DNA from 3 places in the Marinibaculum pumilum genome. Region 3 is predicted to be linked to each of the others. Evidence: predicted binding sites of a transcription regulator. Region 3 holds the regulator's gene; each other region holds the start of a gene.
What was found. Region 3 encodes PhoB, which activates phosphate uptake and scavenging genes when phosphate is short. Its sites were predicted from a motif close to TNTCATAAAACTGTCA; they were not measured.
Positions count from the first base shown of each region.

Region 1: the regulator PhoB is predicted to act here: its motif matches at 2,248-2,263, upstream of phnC (phosphonate ABC transporter ATP-binding protein).
Region 2: the regulator PhoB is predicted to act here: its motif matches at 1,878-1,893, upstream of ACFOGJ_RS15760 (UDP-2,3-diacylglucosamine diphosphatase).

Region 1 covers NZ_JBHRTR010000028.1:784,372-788,321, forward strand. Annotated here, with positions in the region: gene phnE (phosphonate ABC transporter, permease protein PhnE) at 1-433, opposite strand, end outside; gene phnD (phosphate/phosphite/phosphonate ABC transporter substrate-binding protein) at 474-1,343, opposite strand; gene phnC (phosphonate ABC transporter ATP-binding protein) at 1,403-2,179, opposite strand; gene ACFOGJ_RS16355 (acyl-CoA dehydrogenase family protein) at 2,326-3,558, opposite strand; gene ACFOGJ_RS16360 (LysR family transcriptional regulator) at 3,654-3,950, shown strand, end outside.
Region 2 covers NZ_JBHRTR010000028.1:681,886-685,835, forward strand. Annotated here, with positions in the region: gene ACFOGJ_RS15755 (glycosyltransferase family 4 protein) at 1-824, opposite strand, end outside; gene ACFOGJ_RS15760 (UDP-2,3-diacylglucosamine diphosphatase) at 843-1,787, opposite strand; gene ACFOGJ_RS15765 (diacylglycerol/lipid kinase family protein) at 1,985-2,977, shown strand; gene ACFOGJ_RS15770 (bifunctional diguanylate cyclase/phosphodiesterase) at 3,030-3,950, opposite strand, start outside.
Region 3 covers NZ_JBHRTR010000031.1:82,079-86,028, forward strand. Annotated here, with positions in the region: gene pstB (phosphate ABC transporter ATP-binding protein PstB) at 1-587, shown strand, start outside; gene phoU (phosphate signaling complex protein PhoU) at 653-1,396, shown strand; gene phoB (phosphate regulon transcriptional regulator PhoB) at 1,434-2,123, shown strand; gene fumC (class II fumarate hydratase) at 2,261-3,658, shown strand; gene ACFOGJ_RS17845 (penicillin acylase family protein) at 3,709-3,950, shown strand, end outside.

The DNA of each region.
Region 1 (3,950 bases), on a different contig from region 3:
AGCCGACCATGGCGACGAAGATGATCCCCATGATCAGTTCCGGCACCGAGCGCAGCAGGTTCAGCAGCAGCCGCGCCGCGTGATAGACGCCGCCGTTCGGCGTCGTGTTGCCGGCCGACAGCAGCGCGACCGGCAGCGACAGCGCCACCGCCAGCGCGGTGCCGGCCACCGACATCGCCAGGGTGTCCGCCAGCGGCCGCAGCCACTGGCCGAAGCGTGCGAAATCCGGCGGGAACATCTCCGACGAGAGCTGCACCACCGCCGGCCAGGCATCGGCATAGCGGTCGAGATCCAGCATGCCGGTCAGCCAGAAGGCCAGCAGGACGGCGCCGCCGATGGCGCCGAGGACGGCGCCGCGCTTCGCACGCGCGGCACCGTCCCTGGCCAGGATCTCCAGATGGCTGTCTTCGGCGAACGGCCTGTCGAGGCTCATCCGGTCGTCCTTTCGCGTCCGTCCGTCCCGGCCTGGGGGCTCAGTTCATCTTCGCCAGGTCGAGGTTCAGGATCTGCGCGGTCTCGCGCAGCACGTCATAGGCCTGGTCGTCGGTGGCCGCGAAGCCCTCGGCGCGGAAGGACTTCAGGATCGCGGGGTCCTTCATCTCCAGGAAGGCGGCGCGGATCTGCGCCTTCAGCTCCGGCGACAGCTCGCCCTGCATCACGATCGGATAGTTCGGGATCGGCTTGCTCTCTTCCAGCACGACGACCTTTGCGGGATCGATGGTGCCGCGCTCTACCAGCTTCTTGTAGATCTCCTCGCTCATCCCGCCGGCCTGGACCTGGCCGGCCTGGACCGCGCGGGCGACGGCGTCATGGGTGCCCAGATGGGCGAACGCGTAGTCGGTGCCGGCGGTGAGCCCCTTGCCCGCCAGCAGGGCCCGCGGGATCAGGTGGCTGGAGGTCGAGGCGGGATCGCCGAAGCCGAAGGTCTGCCCCCTGATGTCGGCGATCGCCTTCACCGGGCCGGCCGGATTGGCGATGACGACGCTCTGGTAGGTCGGCGAGCCGCCCTTCACGCCGACGGCGAACGGCTCGATCGCCGCCGCCTTCGACTTCGCCAGCACGTAGGAGAGCGGGCCGAAATAGGCCACATCGATACGGTTGAAGCGCATCGCCTCGATCATCGAGGAATAGTCGGTGGTGACGATCAGCTCGACATCCCTGCCCAGCGCCTGTTCCAGATAGTCCTTCAGGGGCTGCGCGTTCTGGATGATTGTGGAGGCGTTCTCGTCCGGCAGAAGCGCGACCTTCAGGGTCTCCGGATCCTCGGCCCGGCCCGGCATGGCGCCGGCGCCGGCCGCAATGACGGCCGCCGCCGCGGCGGCCAGGAATGTCCTACGCTGCATCTTCCACTCCCTCGGTTGGCCCGCATGTCTTGCGGGCGGGTGACGGGATCGGCCGGCAGCTATTCGGCCGCTGCGGCCAGCCGTTCGGCCCCACCGGCCGGTGCCGGTCCGGCATAGATCTCCTGCAGGATGCTGTCGGTCAGCCCGTCGGGCGCGCCATCGAAGGCCAGCCGGCCGTCGGTCAGGCCCAGGATCCGGTCGGCGAAGCGGCGGGCCAGGGCGACCTGGTGCAGGCTGACGATGGCGGTGATGCCGTCCTCGCGGCAGATCCGGAACAGGTCGCCCAGCACCCGCTCCGCGGTGGCGGGGTCGAGGCTGGCGACCGGCTCGTCCGCCAGCACGATGCGCGGTTCCTGCGCCATGGCACGGGCGATGCCCACCCGTTGCTGCTGGCCGCCGGACAGCCGGTCCACCCGTTCCAGCGCGCGGTCGGCCAGGCCGACCCGGTCCAGCGCCTGCAGCGCCAGCAGGCGGTCGTGGCGGGGCAGGGGCAGCACGGTGCGCAGGCCGGGATGCGCTGCCAGGCGGCCGGTCAGGACGTTGCGGAGCGCGGTCAGGCGGCCGATCAGGTGGTGCTGCTGGAAGATCATGCCGGTGTCCCGGCGATGGCGGCGCAGCGCGGCGGCGGAGGCGAAGATCGGCCCCACCCCCTCGGCCTCGACGGTGCCGCGGCTCGGCCGGACCAGGCCGTTCAGGCAGCGCAGCAGGGTGGATTTGCCGGCGCCCGACGGCCCCAGCAACACCACCAGCCGGCCGCGCGGGATCTCCGCGCTGACCGGCTGCAGGGCCTGCACGCCGTTGGGGTAGGTGACCGCCACCTGGTGGAGGTTCAGCATCGCCGCCTCGTTCGGAAAATCAGAACGAACAACCGATATGTTCTGATTTCGACGCTAGCAGCGGCCCGTGACAGTCGGATGACGCGCCGTATGAAATCTTGATGACAGTTTGCGGGAGCCGCCGGCCGGCGGCTCCCGGGATCGCCTCAGGCCGCCCTGGCCGCGGTCGCTTCCGGCGCCAGGGCCGCCAGTTCCAGCCGGCCGATCTGGTTGCGGTGCACCTCGTCCGGGCCGTCCGCAAGTCGGATCGAGCGGGCCTGGATGTAGTAGCGGGCGAGGTCGAAATCCTCCGTTACGCCGCCGCCGCCATGCATCTGGATCGCCCAGTCGATCACGCGGCAGGCCATGTTCGGCGCCACCACCTTGATCATCGCGATCTCCTTGCGGGCGGCCTTGTTGCCGTAGCGGTCCATCTTCCAGGCGGCATGCAGGGTCAGCAGGCGGGCCTGGTCGATGGCGCAGCGCGCCTCGGCGATGCGCTCCAGGGTCACGCTCTGCGCCGCCAGCGGCTGGCCGAAGGCGGTGCGCGACCGCGCCCGGCGGGCCATCTTCTCCAGCGCCCGCTCGGCCAGGCCGATCAGGCGCATGCAGTGGTGGATGCGGCCCGGTCCCAGCCGGCCCTGCGCGATCTCGAAGCCGCGGCCCTCGCCCAGCAGCATGTTGGCGGCCGGCACGCGGACATCCTCGAACAGCACCTCGCCATGGCCGTGCGGGGCGTCGTCGAAGCCGAACACGGGCAGCATGCGCAGCACCTTCACCCCGGGCGCGTCGCGCGGCACCAGGATCATCGACTGCTGGCGGTAGCGGTCGGGATTACCGGCATCGGTCTTGCCCATGAAGACCATCACCCGGCAGCGCGGGTCGCCAATGCCGGAGGTCCACCATTTGCGGCCGTTGATGACATAATCGTCGCCGTCGCGGCGGATCTCGGCGGCGATGTTGGTGGCGTCGGAGGAGGCGACCGCCGGCTCCGTCATCGCGAAGGCCGACCGGATCCGGCCGTCGAGCAGCGGCTCCAGCCATGCATTCTTCTGTTCCGGCGTGCCGTAGCGCTCCAGCACCTCCATGTTGCCGGTGTCGGGGGCGGAGCAGTTGAACACCTCCGCCGACCAGGGCACCCGGCCCATGATCTCGCACAGCGGCGCATAGTCGAAGTTGCTCAGGCCGGCACCCAGGCTGGAGTCCGGCAGGAACAGGTTCCACAGGCCGGCGGCCTTCGCCTTCTCCTTCAGCTCCTCGATCAGCGGCACCGGCTGCCAGCGGTCGCCCTCGGCGACCTCGGCATCGAAGCGCGCCTCGTTGGGGTAGACATGCGCTTCCATGAAGACGGTCAGCGCCTGCTGCAGGTCCCTGACCCGGTCGGTGAATTCGAAGTCCATGATCCGCTCCCGCGTTGTCCGTTGTCCGGTTGCGGAGAGACTGGGCCTGCAGCTAATATCAATCAAATGAATGATTATGATGAGATCATATTAATATGATGCATTTATCGCGCATCGACCTGAACCTCTTCGTGGTGTTCGACGCCATCTATGCCGAAGGCGGGGTCACCCGCGCGGCAGAGCGCCTGAACCTGACCCAGCCGGCTGTCAGCCACGCCTTGGCCCGCCTGCGGGAGACCTTCGGCGACCCGCTGTTCGAGCGGCAGGGGCGGGTGCTGGTGCCGTCGCCGCTGGCGCGCAACATCGCGGGCCGGGTGCGCCAGACCCTGCAGGCGATGGAGGGGCTGGTGAACGAGGGGCGCGCCTTCGATCCGGTCGCGGCGCCGCGGCGC
Region 2 (3,950 bases), on a different contig from region 3:
AAGGCGGCGACCGGCACGCCGCTGGCCAGGGCCTCCAGCATCACCAGGCCGAAAGTGTCGGTCAGGCTGGGAAAGACGAAGACATCGCCGGCGGCATAATGGCGGGCCAGATCCTCGCCGTATTTCGGGCCGACGAAGCAGGCATCGGGATAGTCGCGGCGCAGTTGCTCCAGCTGCGGGCCGCCGCCCACCACCAGCTTGCTGCCCTCCAGGTCGAGGTCCAGGAAGGCGCGGATGTTCTTCTCCACGGCGACCCGGCCGACATAGAGCCAGATCGGCCGCTTCAGGCCCAGGAAGTCCCGTTCGGCCTGTGGCCGCGGCCGGAACAGGTCGACATCGACGCCGCGCCCCCATTCGACCAGGTTGCCGAAGCCCCGGTCCTGCAGCTCGCTGCGCAGGGTCGGGGTCGCCACCATGGTGCGCACGGCACTGCTGTGGAAGCCGCGGACCATGCGATAGGTCGGCGCCAGGGTCAGCGGCAGCCGCGCGGCGACATATTCCGGGAAGCGGGTGTGATAGGCGGTGGTGAAGGGATAGCCCCGCCGCCGGCAGTACCGCCAGGCGGCAAAGCCGACCGGCCCCTCGGTGGCGATGTGGATGGCCTGTGGCGCCGCCTCGTCCAGCAGGCGCGACAGCCGCCGGTAGGGCAGCAGGGCGATGCGGATCTCCGGATAGGTCGGCAGGGGCACCGTCCGGAAGCCCTCATGCGAGAGGATCGTGATATCGTGCCCGTCCTGCCGCAGCAGGCCGGTGACCGTGTCCAGGGTGCGGACGACGCCGTTCACCTGGGGGTACCAGGCATCGGTCACCAGGGCGAGATGCATCGGCACTGCGCCCCGCCCTCAGAACAGGCCGAACAGCTTCGACAGGCGGCCGCCATCGGTGCCGACCGGGGCCCCGACCGGTTCCTTCTCCCGCTCGTCGCCCCCGTCGGCCGGCGCGGCCGCGCGGCCGCGTCTCGACGGCGCCCTGCTCCGCGGCTGCAGGGCGCCACTGGCGGCCAGCAGCGGCAGCGGGTTGCCGACCAGGCCGCCGCGGATCTCGGTCCAGCGCAGGATCTCCAGGCGCCCGTCGAAATGCTCCACCAGGGCGGTGCAGCTCTCCACCCAGTCGCCGTCGTTGCAGTACAGGATGCCGTCGATGTCGCGGATCTCGGCGTGGTGGATATGACCGCAGACCACCCCGTCGGCGCCGGCGCGGCGCGCTTCTTCCGACACCGCGACCTCGTAGTTCGAGATGTATTCGACCGCGTTCTTGACCTTGTGCTTCAGGTACGCCGAAAGCGACCAGTAGGGCAGGCCCAACCGGTTGCGGACATGGTTCAGCCAGGTGTTCGCCGTCAGCGCCATGTTGTAGGCGGTGTCCCCCAGGAAGGCGAGCCACTTGGCATAGCGCACGATGCCGTCGAACTGGTCGCCATGCATCACCAGCAGGCGCCGGCCGTCGGCAAGCTGGTGGATGTCGTGCGCCTTCAGGGCGACGCCGCCGAACTGCATGTCGACATAGTCGCGCAGGGCTTCGTCGTGGTTGCCGGGCACGTAGATCACCTTCGTGCCCTTGCGGGCCTTGCGCAGCAGCTTCTGGATCACATCGTTATGGTCCTGGTGCCAGTACCAGGAGCGCTTCAGCCGCCAGCCGTCGACGATATCCCCGACCAGGAACAGCGTTTCGCTTTCAGTGAACTTGAGGAATTCCAGAAGGAAATCGGCCTTGCAGCCACGGGTGCCCAGATGCACGTCCGATATCCAGATCGTGCGGTAGCGCTGCGGCCAGTGTGCGACGTTCATCGCGGGGCCCTGCCGGCAGGTAACGACATCCGAATCTCTGGATGATTTCAGTTGCGGCCGGAGTGTATGTAGTGTTCGTCAATGTTCACGTGAATCTTTTGTGAAAAGCGAAGGCAAATGTTCCTTGAACCACGGAGCTATTGTATGCGCAGTGTCATGTCGCACCGGCCAGACCGTCACGAGGGACCGCCCGGAGGATGACCGCCCGTCCCGCACCGGCAGGCCCCCGCCCCGCCGTCACCAGCCCCGCCGTCACCCGGCCGGCCCCGCCCGCTGCCGCTCCGGAAGCGCCGCTTGATGCCCGCCGCATCCTGGTGATCCACAACCCCACCGCCGGCTGGCGCCGGCCGCAGCTGCTGCGGGATCTGGTGTCCGCCTTGCGTGCGGCGGGCCGTGAGGTGGAGGTGATGCCCACCGCGCATCCCGGCCATGCGGTGGAGCTGGCATTGGCGGCAAGCGGCCAGGGATGGGATCTCGTCGTGGCCGCGGGCGGCGACGGCACCATCAACGAAGTGCTGAACGGTCTCTACGGCAGCAACCTCCCGCTGGCGCTCTGCCCCCTTGGCACGGCGAACGTTCTCGCGCATGAGATCGGCCTGCGGCCGGATGCGGACCGCCTGGCGGCCGCGATCCTGGCCGGGCGGACCGCTGCCGTGGCGGTCGGCTGGTGCAACGGACAGGGCATTGCCGACCGCGCCTTCGTGCAGATGCTGGGTGTCGGCTTCGATGCGCAGGTCGTGGCCGATGTCTCCCGCGGGCTGAAGCGGCGCCTGGGTCGCTGGGCCTATGTGCTGATGTCGCTGCGCGCGGCCCTGCGCTACCACTACCCGGAGTTCGAGGTGCGGCTGGACGGGGTGGCGCATCGCGCCTGCTCGGTGATCGTTGCGAACGGGCGCCACTATGGCGGCCCCTATGTCTCGGCCCCGGCAGCCGACCTGCGACGGCCGGAGCTGCAGGTCTGCCTGTTCCATCGCGGCGGCCCGCTGTACGTCGCGCGCTACGGGCTGGCCCTGCTGACCGGCCGGCTGTCGCGGCTGCGCGATGTCTCGATCCATGCCGCCACCGGGATCGAGATCAAGGCGCCGGCGGGAGAACCGGTCCAGGGCGATGGCGACACTTTCGGCAGCACGCCGGTCTCGGTCGGGGTGCGGGCGGGGCGCCAGCTGCTGGTGGTGCCCGAGGGCAACTGAGACAGGGACAGCTGAGACAGGGACAGCTGGTCCCGGGACGCGGTGCGGACGGCTATTGCGCGGCGAGAGACGCCGTGGTGACGGCCATTGCCTCCCGGTCTTCGGCGAAGGCCAGGGCGTCCTGCAGCGCCAGGGGACGGCAGAAATAGTAGCCCTGGGCGAACTCGCATTGCTGCTGCTGCAGGTGGCGCATCTGCGCCTCGTTCTCGACGCCTTCCGCGATCGCCTCCATCCGCAGGCTCTTTGCCATCGACAGGATGGAGCTGACAAGCTGCCGGCTCTCCTCGTTCTCCAGCATGTTGGCCACGAAGGAGCGGTCCACCTTCAGGTAGTCCACCGGGAAGTTCTGCAGGTAGACCAGCGAGGAATAGCCGGTGCCGAAATCGTCCACCGCGATCTTGGCGCCGCTGCCGCGCACCAGGTCGAACATCCGGCGGGTATTGGTATCGCCGGACATCATCAGGCTCTCGGTGATCTCGAACAGGAAGCGGTCCAGCGGCACCTCGCCCTGCGCCCGCAGACTGGCCAGCAGTTCCACCAGGCTTTCGTCCTGGAACTGGCGCACCGACAGGTTGACGGCGAGGTGCAGTTCCGGACGGGCACCCAGCAGCGGCCCGAGGTCGCGCGCCGCCTGCAGGATGGCGTCGGCGCTGATGCGGTTGATCAGGCCGGTCTCCTCCGCAACCTCCACGAAGCGGCCGGGGGCCAGCACGCCGTCGGTCGGGTGATGCCAGCGCAACAGCGCCTCGAAACCGGCCAGTTCGCCGCGCGCCAGGTCCACGATCGGCTGGTAGTGGAAGACGAACTGCCCGGTCCCCAGAGCCGCCCGCATGTCGACCTCGATGCGCTGGCGCTCCGCCGCCGCGGCATCCATCTCCGGCGTGAAGAAGCAGTACCGGTTCTTGCCGTCGGCCTTCGCCGCGTACATCGACATGTCCGCCTTCTTCAGCAGGGCGGTGACGTCGTCCCGCTC
Region 3 (3,950 bases):
ACATCGCCCGGGTCGACGGCACGATCAAGCTGGGCGACCAGGACATCTACGATCCCAGCCTGGACGTGGTGCAGCTGCGCGCGCTGGTCGGCATGGTGTTCCAGAAGCCGAACCCGTTCCCGAAGTCGATCTACGAGAACGTCGCCTACGGCCCGAAGATCCACGGCATGTGCCGCAACAAGGACGAGATGGACCAGGTGGTCCAGTCCAGCCTGGAGCGCGCCGGCCTTTGGAACGAGGTGAAGGACCGGCTGGATCAGCCGGGCACCGGCCTGTCCGGCGGCCAGCAGCAGCGCCTCTGCATCGCCCGCGCCATTGCGGTCAGCCCGGACGTGGTGCTGATGGACGAGCCCTGCAGCGCGCTGGACCCGATCGCGACCGCGAAGATCGAGGAGCTGATCGACGAGCTCCGCCAGAACTTCACCATCGTGATCGTCACCCATTCCATGCAGCAGGCCGCCCGCGTCTCGCAGCGCACCGCCTTCTTCCATCTGGGCGTGCTGGTGGAGTGCGGCGAGACCGAGCAGGTCTTCACCAACCCGCGGGAAGAGAAGACCCAGGCCTATATCACCGGCCGCTTCGGCTGAGCCGCGGCGCGATAGACCGCGCACCGCCGCCGCAGCACCGCCGCAGCCCGAGAACGGAGGCACCCATGGCGCCCGCCGCTGAACATACGGTCAAGTCCTACGACGCCGAATTGACCGCCCTGTCGACCACCATCGCGCAGATGGGCGGCCTGGCGGAGGCCCAGCTCTCTTCCGCGATCACCGCCATCGCCCGCCGCGACGTGGGGCTGGCCGGCAAGACGATCGAGGCCGATACCCGGGTCGACGCGCTGGAGCGCCAGGTGGAGGAGCAGTGCGTGCGCATGCTGGCACTGCGCCAGCCGATGGCCTCCGACCTGCGCCGCATCGTCTCCAGCTTGCGGATCTCCAACGACCTGGAGCGGGTGGCGGACTATGCCGCCAATATCGCCAAGCGCTCCATCGCGCTGAGCCAGGCGCCGGTGGCACGGCCCTCCTTTGCGATCCCGCGCATGGGCCATCTGGTGCAGGCGCAGATCAAGGACTGCCTGGACGCCTTCCTGCGGGAGGACGAGGAACTGGCGAGGCAGGTCATCGAGCGCGATGCGGAAGTCGACGAGATGTACAACTCGCTGTTCCGCGAACTGCTCACCTACATGATGGAGGATCCGCGCTGGATCACCCTGGGGGCGCATCTTCTGTTCATCGCCAAGAACATCGAGCGGATCGGCGATCATGCGACCAACATTGCCGAGCAGGTCTTCTATTCGGTGACCGGAGAGACCCTGGCGGACGATCGCGCGAAGGGCGACGAAACCCCCTATCTGACGCAGGAAGCGGTCGAGGAAGACAGCGCCGCGCAGACCCGCTAAGGCACCGCCCGTGAACATCGCAGCCCATGGAAGAGAGATGAAGCCCCGGGTACTGATCGTCGAGGACGAGGCGGCCCTGGTCGCCATGATCCGCTACAACCTGGAGAAGGAAGGCTATCGCTGCGACGAGGCCACCGACGGCAACGAGGCGATGATGAAGGTCGCCGAGGAGCGCCCCGATCTGGTGCTTCTGGACTGGATGCTGCCGCAGCTCTCCGGCCTCGAGGTCTGCCGCCAGCTGCGCCGCAACCCGGCGACCCGCAACGTGCCGATCATCATGCTGACCGCCCGCGGCGAGGAGAGCGACCGGGTGCGCGGCCTCGATGCCGGCGCCGACGACTATATCTCCAAGCCGTTCAGCCCCAGCGAGCTGACCGCCCGGATCCGCGCCGTGCTGCGCCGGATCCGCCCGGCCCTGACCGAGGAACTGCTGGTGTCCGGTGACATCACCATGGACCTGGCTGCCCATCGGGTGACCCGGAGCGGCCGCGAGGTGCGGCTGGGGCCCACGGAGTTCCGCCTGCTGCGCTATTTCATGGAACATCCGGGCCGGGTGCTGTCGCGCGACCAGCTGCTGGATGCCGTCTGGGGGCGGGACGTCTATGTCGAGCAGCGCACCGTCGACGTGCATATCCGCCGCCTGCGCAAGGCGCTGAACAGCCGCGAGGACAAGGACCTGATCCGCACCGTGCGCTCCGCCGGCTACGCACTGGAAAGCGCCGCCTGACCCTGCCGACCCAAGCATCTCTGGCGGTCCCCCTGCACCTGCACGCCCGCCTCGGCTAGACTGCGCCGCGCGCGGGATCGTGACCGCGCGAAGGGCGCCTGCGCAGGCAGCGCCCGGCACCACGGGGGAAGGTCCGGATGGCCGACAATATGCGCATCGAATCCGACAGCATGGGCGAGATCGAGGTGCCCGCCGACCGCTATTGGGGCGCGCAGACGCAACGGTCGCTGCACCATTTCTCGATCGGCAACGACATCATGCCGAAGGAGGTGATCACCGCCTTCGGCATCCTGAAGAAGGCCGCCGCCCTGACCAATGCGGAGCTGGGCAAGCTGCCGCAGGACAAGGCCGACCTGATCGTGAAGGCGGCCGAGGACGTGGTCGCCGGCAAGCTGGACGGCAATTTCCCGCTGCATGTCTGGATGACCGGCAGCGGCACCCAGTCGAACATGAACGTCAACGAGGTGATCGCCAACCGCGCCATCGAACTGGCCGGCGGCGTGCGCGGATCGAAGGACCCGGTGCACCCGAACGACCATGTGAACATGTCGCAGAGTTCCAACGACACCTTCCCGACGGCGATGCATATCGCCGCCGCGGTGGCGCTGGAGACCCGGCTGAAGCCGAAGCTGATCGTGCTGCGCGACGCGCTGCGGCGGAAGGAGGCGGAGTTCGCCCCGATCGTGAAGATCGGCCGCACCCATCTGCAGGACGCGGTGCCGCTGACCCTGGGGCAGGAATTCTCCGGCTATGTCGCGCAGCTTGAGGCGGACCTGCGCCGCATCGATGCGGTGATGCCCGACCTGCTGGAACTGGCGATCGGCGGCACCGCCGTCGGCACCGGACTGAACACCCACCCGAAGTTCGCGGCGACGGCATCCGCCCATATCGCCACCCTGACCGGGCTGCCCTTCGTGCCGGCGCCGAACAAGTTCGCTGCCCTGGCCGCGCACGACGCCATCGTCATGGCGTCGGGTGCCCTGCGCACCCTGGCCTGCTCCCTGATGAAGATCGCCAACGACATCCGCTGGCTCGCTTCCGGCCCGCGCTGCGGCATCGGCGAGCTGATCCTGCCGGAGAACGAGCCCGGCTCCTCGATCATGCCGGGCAAAGTCAATCCGACCCAGTCGGAGGCGATGACCATGGTCTGCGCCCAGGTGATGGGCTACGACGCCGCGATCGGCTTCGCCGGCAGCCAGGGCAATTTCGAGCTGAACGTCTTCAAGCCGCAGATGATCTTCAACCTGCTGCAGTCGGTGGCGATGCTGAGCGATTCCATGCAGAACTTCGCCGAATTCGCGGTCGAGGGGATGCGCGCCGACACCGACCGGATCGCCGACCTGCTGAGCCGTTCGCTGATGCTGGTCACCGCGCTGGCGCCGTCGATCGGCTACGACAATGCGGCGAAGGCGGCGCATCACGCCCATGTCCACGGCAGCACGTTGAAGGAGGCCTGCCTGGAACTGGGCCTGCTCTCGGCGGAGGAATTCGACCGCGCCGTGGTGCCGGAGAAGATGGCTCATCCGAACGCCTGATACCGGAGCGGCGCCCCCGCCGGGACCTGCACAGCAGTCGGAACCTCACCATGCGGCGAATGCGCAAGATCCTGTACTGGACCCTGGGGGGCATAGGCGCCCTGGCCGGCCTGCTTGTCGTCGTGGCGGTGGCCTACATTCTGTGGCTCAGCCAGTCGGTCCCGGTTCGCGGCGGCGGGGTCCAGGTCGGCGGCATCGCCCGGCCGGTCACCGTGCAGCGGGACATGCAGGACGTGCCCTATATCCGGGCCGGCGGCCAGGCGGATGCCTATTTCGCGCTGGGCTTCGTTCA